Regions from separate parts of the Photobacterium sp. ABD4_091 genome, predicted to be linked through region 2. Evidence: riboswitches for the same ligand, from Rfam matches in the RefSeq annotation. Region 2 holds a riboswitch; each other region holds the start of a gene.

Region 1 (2,265 bases), 270 kb from region 2:
GGGACATAGCGCAGCAGGACACCGGCATGGATAGTAAAGTAATCAACCCCCTGCTCGGCCTGCTCGAGTAAGGTGTCACGGAACACTTCCCAGTTGAGGTTCTCGGCAATACCATTGACCTTCTCCAACGCCTGATACATAGGCACAGTACCGATCGGTACCGGGCTGTTGCGGATGATCCATTCACGGGTTTCGTGGATATTACGGCCGGTTGAGAGATCCATGACGGTATCGCCGCCCCAGCGGGTTGACCACACCAGCTTCTCTACTTCCTCTTCAATCGACGAGCTCACTGACGAGTTACCGATATTGGCGTTGACCTTGACCAGGAAGTTGCGGCCGATGATCATCGGCTCGGTTTCAGGGTGATTGATATTCGATGGGATAATAGCCCGGCCTTCAGCGACTTCTTGGCGGACAAATTCAGGGGTGATTTCTTGTGGCAGGTTGGCACCAAATGCCATTCCCGGATGCTGCTGGTTTAGCACCTCATCGCGGTATTTCGCCCGCCCCATGTTTTCGCGAATGGCAATAAACTCCATCTCAGGCGTGATGATCCCCTGGCGGGCATAATGAAGCTGGGTGACATTTTTGCCTGGCTTGGCACAGCGAATGCGAGCCTGTTGTTCAAACCTCAGTTCATCAAGGGTGTCATCAGCTAAGCGCTCTTTGGAATACTGAGAACTTAGCTCGTCCAGCAGTTCAGTATCCCCCCGCTCCTCAATCCAACTTTCACGGAGCTTAGGCAGGCCAGCATAAATATCAGCTGGCTGCTCAGGATCGGTATAGAAACCAGAGGTGTCATAGACCCGTACCGGTTCATTAGGCTCGAAAACAGGGGATTCTTTGGTACCGCCAACTAGGCTATCAGCCAGGGCAATCTCGCGCATCGGTACGCGGATATCTTCACGGCTCCCAGTGACATAAACTTTCCGCGAATTCGGGTAAGCCTGGGTGGTTAGTGAGTCGATAAATTGTTTCGCTTCCAGTCTCGCTTGTTTGCGATTCGACATAGCAATTTCCTTTTTTGTCCATAACAGGGAAGTTGCTTGGCGGATGGGTGCGTAAACAAGAGGCTATACGTAGGGTGTATAGTGTCGTCTGATACTGCCACTGTGAATACAGTGATACAGAAGAGTCTCTCTTGTTCCCTTCGCAGGTATTAGCCTGATCAGGTTCTACGGATCCCGCAATGCGGTCTCAGCCAAATGGCACTCCGACAAGTTGATTTAGCAGTATATGAAAGGGGGTCGGCCTCGGCAAGGCAGATCCCCCAGATTTAACCCTCAATCAGCAAAAACCTTGCTCTTTTTGCATAACATCACTGAGCACGACAAATTTATTTGAAACGCTTCACAAGAGACTTGAGCAGAGACGAATGGGTCTCCCTCAGCTCACCAAGCTTATGGGCAATGTTTGGAGCCCCATCCAAGTCAAATAGCTTGGGTACCGCGACTCGCTGCGACGAGTAAATGCCCGTGTGGCCACTGAAGTAGTAAGCGGTATAGCACGCAATGGCAAAGTACAGCATGTGCTCTGCGCCAAAAAGCTCGATCCCCATAATGGTACAAGCCAACGGTGTGTTGGTCGCAGCCGCAAAAACAGCAAGAAAGCCCAGGGCGGCAAACAAGTCGACCGGCGCGCCCAGCACCCATGCCATGGTATTGCCCAAAGTCGCCCCAACGAAGAATAGCGGAGTCACCTCCCCGCCCTTGTAGCCAGCAGCCAGGGTAACTGCCGTCAGCAGCAATTTGAGCAACCAGCTATACCATTCGGCACCCCCTTCCTGAAAGGCAGTCAAGATACTCACTCCCCCTTCACGGCTCGAATAAACACCCAAGCCTATGTAATCGTAGTTACCTATCAGCTGAACCGCACCGATAACAATCAAGCCACCGACGACCACAATCAAATACGGGTTTTTGAGTGTCGCCTTGAAGATATCTTTAAAGGCGTGAGTCAGCTCACCAAACAGGTATCCCGCCAAACCAAAAGCCACGGCAGCAATCACAATCTTGGCGATCATCAGCAGGTCTACTTTGACGGCATGTTCAAACAGGGTAATGGTTTCGAGGAAATCTATCCGGTAGTGGGTATGGTGCACGCCCCAGGCTGAACAAACGACATCAGCCAAGATAGCAGCAAACAAAGCTGGGATAATTGCATCATAGCGCAGGCGGCCTATCGCTAGCACTTCCAGGGCAAAGATAGCGCCTGTTAGCGGCGTGCCGAATACGGCACCAAAGCCTGCCGCTACACCGGCAA
Region 2 (2,265 bases):
CTACAGTCGGGTATCGGATGGCGACAAGTACGAACTGGACAGGTACCTACGCGACCTGACCAAGCTAAACCCGCACCAATTAAACCGCAACGAACAGTTTGCTTACTGGGTTAATCTCTACAATGCCCAAACAGTCAAATTGATCCTCGATAACTACCCGGTCTCTTCCATCACCAAATTAGGTGGCTTCTTCAGCTTTGGCCCTTGGGATGAGAAAGTGCTCACCATTAACGGCAAGACACTTTCTCTCAACGATATTGAGCACCGGATTTTACGTCCGATCTGGCGCGATCCGCGCATTCACTATGTCGTCAACTGTGCCAGCCTAGGTTGCCCGGATCTCCAGCCCGACGCTTTCACTGCCAGTAACACCGAGCACTTACTGGAAAAATCGGCCACCCGCTTTATCAACAGCCGCAAGGGCGTCAACCCTCAAGGCAATAAAACCCAGCTTTCTTCGATTTATGACTGGTATGGCAGCGATTTCGGCTCTACAGCCCAACTGCAAAAACACATCAACCAGTACCGCCAGGGATCATCAATTACCCTTGGTAACGTCAGTTATGACTACAACTGGTCGCTCAACAATGCCAAGTAGCCTGCTCAACTGTCTGGCGTCATCGATGGAGCTATTAGCACAGGAGACGTTTGCACAGGAGCCGTTCGCATAGCAGCCTTTAGCAAAGGGGCATTTAGTATAATAGTGCCTTCCTGCTGGCAACCTGTATCCCGCCACATTACAATAACAAGCGTTCTCATTGGGGAGCGCTTGCCCTAGGCCACCAAGCCTGCTTGCAAGTGCTGAGATTGCTGCGGCAAAACCCACAGAACCTGATCCAGTTAGTACTGGCGTAGGAATTGAGTTCGCCACGGTAAGCCTTCTTATCTTGCAAAGCCGGCATGACGCCGGCCTTCATCTCAACCCTGTGCCGCTCGTACGGTTATTTTTCCTCTTGCCGGACGCAAGAGCATCAGGAGCGCATAGTGAAAAAATTACTCCCACTTGTTACGTTGGCCGCCATGCCGGCACTGGCTGCGGACAACACCCTTACGGTTTACACCTACAGCTCTTTTGCTTCCGACTGGGGGCCTGGGCCTGCTATCGAGAAAGCGTTTGAGGCGCAGTGCGAGTGTAATTTGGAGTTCGTGGCATTGGATGACGGTGTATCCATCCTCAACCGTATCCGCCTTGAAGGCAAACGTACCAAGGCCGACGTATTGCTTGGTCTCGATAACAACCTGATTGCCGAAGCCAAGAAAACCGGCTTACTGGCCGAGCACCAAGTGGACACCAGCAAGCTCACCTTGCCGAACGGCTGGAGCGATACCACCTTTGTCCCTTACGACTACGGCTACTTTGCCTTTGTCTATGACAGCACCAAGCTGGAAAACCCACCGAAAAGCTTGGATGAGCTGGTCAACCGTGACGACCTGTCCATCATCTACCAAGACCCGCGCACCTCGACGCCGGGCCAGGGCCTGATGCTGTGGATGAAGTCGGTATACGGCGACAAGGCTCCACAAGCCTGGCAGCAACTGGCAGGTAAAACGGTTACTGTCACCAAAGGTTGGTCCGAGGCTTATAGCATGTTCCTCAAAGGCGAGTCCGATATGGTGCTGTCATACACCACCTCGCCAGCCTATCACCTGATCGCCGAGCAGGACGACAAATACAAAGCCGCCGACTTCAGCGAAGGCCATTACATGCAGGTGGAAGTGGCTGCGAAACTGAAAAGCAGCCCGAACCAAGCCCTGGCCGACCAATTCTTGGCCTTTATGCTAACGCCTGAGTTCCAGTCGGTGATCCCGACGGGTAACTGGATGTATCCGGTAACGGATGTCGCCCAGCCAGCCGAGTTCAAGTTACTTACCCTGCCGAGTAAAGCCCTGGAGTTTTCAGCCGAAGACGTTGCCAAGCAGCGCCGAAGCTGGGTTCGCGAGTGGCAGCAAGCCTTGACCAAGTAGTAGGCACTCACTTTTGAATACACGCAACACCCAACTGATGCCCGGCCTGATCACCGCCGGGCTCATTTTTTGCCTGGTGGTCAGCGCCCTAGCCGCCCTGGTCAATGAAGCTAGCGAGCTCGATATTGCCTCGCTCTGGCATGATCCTTATCTACGTCACATTACAGGTTTTTCTTTCACCCAGGCTCTGCTCTCAACCCTGCTGAGTGCCCTACCTGCCATTCCCGTCGCCTACGCGCTATCACGCCGGCAGTTCCCGGGCAAAGCCTTGCTGATGCGGATCTTTGCTATGACCCTGGT
Region 3 (2,265 bases), on a different contig from region 2:
GAGCTTAGTCCCAACCCACCAACTTATCCTACATTTTTGTTGCATATTTTTTACTTAAATTGTGAGTTGGAATATTTTTTAGCCATCATATGGTGATAATAATGTGATCTTGATCTTCATTACTTTTCTTCTCAGAATTAAATGGCATAATAAACCGAACAATTACCTGTATGATTGAGTACAGCATTACACTTCCTTGGAATATTCCTATGAGCATTGAATCAATCGTTAAAGAGCGCTCTGGCGCAAAATGTGAACTATGTGGATCAGAAGACAGTCTGAGTGTTTACGAAGTCCCTGCTTCTCCTGACCAAACAGCGGGTAGCTGTGTAATGGTATGTGGCACTTGTCGTACAGAGATCGAAGACGCTGAAGCATTGGATCAAAACCATTGGCGTTGCCTAAATGACAGCATGTGGAGCCAGGAGCCAGCAGTTCAAGTTATGGCTTACCGCCTGCTTAAGCGCCTATCTTCTGAGACTTGGGCACAAGATCTACTTGATATGATGTACATGGAAGATGACATGATCGAGTGGGCTGAAAAAGGCATCGCTCTTGCCGAACTGGATGCTGTTAAAACTGTTGATGTCAACGGTACAGCACTTGAAGCCGGTGACAATGTCACAATCATCAAAGACCTTCCTGTGAAAGGCTCAAACTTGGTTATCAAACAAGGCACTGCGGTTCGTGGTATCCGACTAACTGATAACCCACTGCATATTTCAGGTAAAGCCGCTGGTACTAACATGGTTATTATTGCTGCTTACTGCAAAAAGATGTAACTTTTCTGGCAGCCACACTCCTGTGGCTGCCAATTCTTCAAGTTCTGCTTTTTTCTTAATCCATCACCTCACTTTATTCCTAACATGTTTGCCCTAACGAAAAAAACATGTTTAGATTAGCCTCATCTTCAGGCATTTAAGCCAGAAAACCAATTTTTTTAGGTCTATATGCAATATAGGCCAGATAAGCAACATTTTGTCCGTTAGTCGGGGAGCCTAGTGCTGAGACCACATGTAGTGGGACCCGTTGAACCTGATCCATTTAATAATGGCGTAGGGAACTAGCTGCATTGCCCTATCTCGCACCCTCCATAGGTTTGATGAAGTAGGTTCAATGACATTGGCTACCTTACGTCTTTCATAGAGGTAGCTATGCCAATTTCTTCAATAACTCCAATTACCCTCACTATTGCTGGCTCCGATAGCGGTGGCGGTGCAGGTATCCAAGCCGATATCAAAGCCATTTCGGCAACCGGTGGCTATGCGTGTTCTGTTATCACAGCGCTAACCGCACAAAATACCCAGGGTGTGACTGGTATCCTAGGTATCGACCCTGCTTTTGTCGAACTGCAACTTGATGCTGTTTTTACTGACCTAGATGTAAAAGCCGTCAAAATTGGAATGCTAAGCGATGCCAATATTATCCGCATGGTGGCTAAAAAGCTTCGCCAATATCAGCCAAAGTTCTTGGTCATTGATCCCGTAATGGTGGCAACCAGTGGTGATTTGTTGCTTGAACAAGAGGCTATCTCAACGCTTAAGTCAGAGCTATTGCCACTTGCTGATGTGATCACCCCTAACTTACCTGAAGCGGCCGCTTTGATTGGCTCAGCTCTTCCTGAGACTGAACAGCAAATGACAGATATGATTGCTGCATTGCGTGAAGTTGGCTCACGCTCAATTTTGCTAAAAGGCGGGCACCTGGAAAAAGACGACTTCAGCACCGACTTGCTGATCCTTGAAAGTGACGTTATCCGCATGAGCACGCCTCGGATTGCAACCCGCAATACCCACGGAACCGGTTGTACCTTATCTGCAGCAACGGCCTCTTTCCTCGCCCAGGATTACCCACTACAAGACGCTGTAAAACATGCCAAATCTTACATCACCAAAGCCATAGAGCATGCCGATGAGTTAGAAATTGGTTCAGGCCACGGCCCAGTGAACCATTTCTTTGCAGGCCATTTCAAACCAGAATAAGCATGGAAGCTACACAACAGATGAATAGCAATCCTTCATCAAACACCGTTAATAATTCATACGTTGCCAGAGGAATGGACGTGACTATTGAAGATTTAATGCTTCAGTATAACGATGCCAATATTCCTTTGTTTAACCGCTTGAACCTTGATCTACCAGCAGGAAAATGGACTTGCCTGCTAGGTAAGAGCGGTTGCGGCAAGACAACCCTGCTCCGTCATCTCGCTGGGCTGCTAGAAGATAATGTAACATGGAGTGGCTCCATCTCTACTAGCAGCACATT

The links. Region 2 has a riboswitch for thiamine pyrophosphate ahead of thiB (thiamine ABC transporter substrate binding subunit). Riboswitches for the same ligand answer to the same signal wherever they lie in the genome.
Region 1: it holds a riboswitch for thiamine pyrophosphate, as region 2 does, so the genes downstream of both, thiC (phosphomethylpyrimidine synthase ThiC) here and thiB (thiamine ABC transporter substrate binding subunit) in region 2, are expected to answer to the same signal.
Region 3: it holds a riboswitch for thiamine pyrophosphate, as region 2 does, so the genes downstream of both, thiD (bifunctional hydroxymethylpyrimidine kinase/phosphomethylpyrimidine kinase) here and thiB (thiamine ABC transporter substrate binding subunit) in region 2, are expected to answer to the same signal.

Annotation. Positions count from the first base shown of each region.
Region 1 is NZ_JBSWWQ010000001.1:1,565,437-1,567,701, forward strand. Features, by position in the region: gene thiC (phosphomethylpyrimidine synthase ThiC) at 1-1,013, opposite strand, end outside; TPP riboswitch at 1,132-1,229, opposite strand; gene ACXAGQ_RS07305 (voltage-gated chloride channel family protein) at 1,340-2,265, opposite strand, start outside.
Region 2 is NZ_JBSWWQ010000001.1:1,837,616-1,839,880, reverse strand. Features, by position in the region: gene ACXAGQ_RS08605 (DUF547 domain-containing protein) at 1-598, shown strand, start outside; TPP riboswitch at 750-875, shown strand; gene thiB (thiamine ABC transporter substrate binding subunit) at 985-1,965, shown strand; gene thiP (thiamine/thiamine pyrophosphate ABC transporter permease ThiP) at 2,003-2,265, shown strand, end outside.
Region 3 is NZ_JBSWWQ010000002.1:987,969-990,233, forward strand. Features, by position in the region: gene ACXAGQ_RS18890 (PhnA domain-containing protein) at 210-782, shown strand; TPP riboswitch at 981-1,079, shown strand; gene thiD (bifunctional hydroxymethylpyrimidine kinase/phosphomethylpyrimidine kinase) at 1,155-1,982, shown strand; gene ACXAGQ_RS18900 (ABC transporter ATP-binding protein) at 2,057-2,265, shown strand, end outside.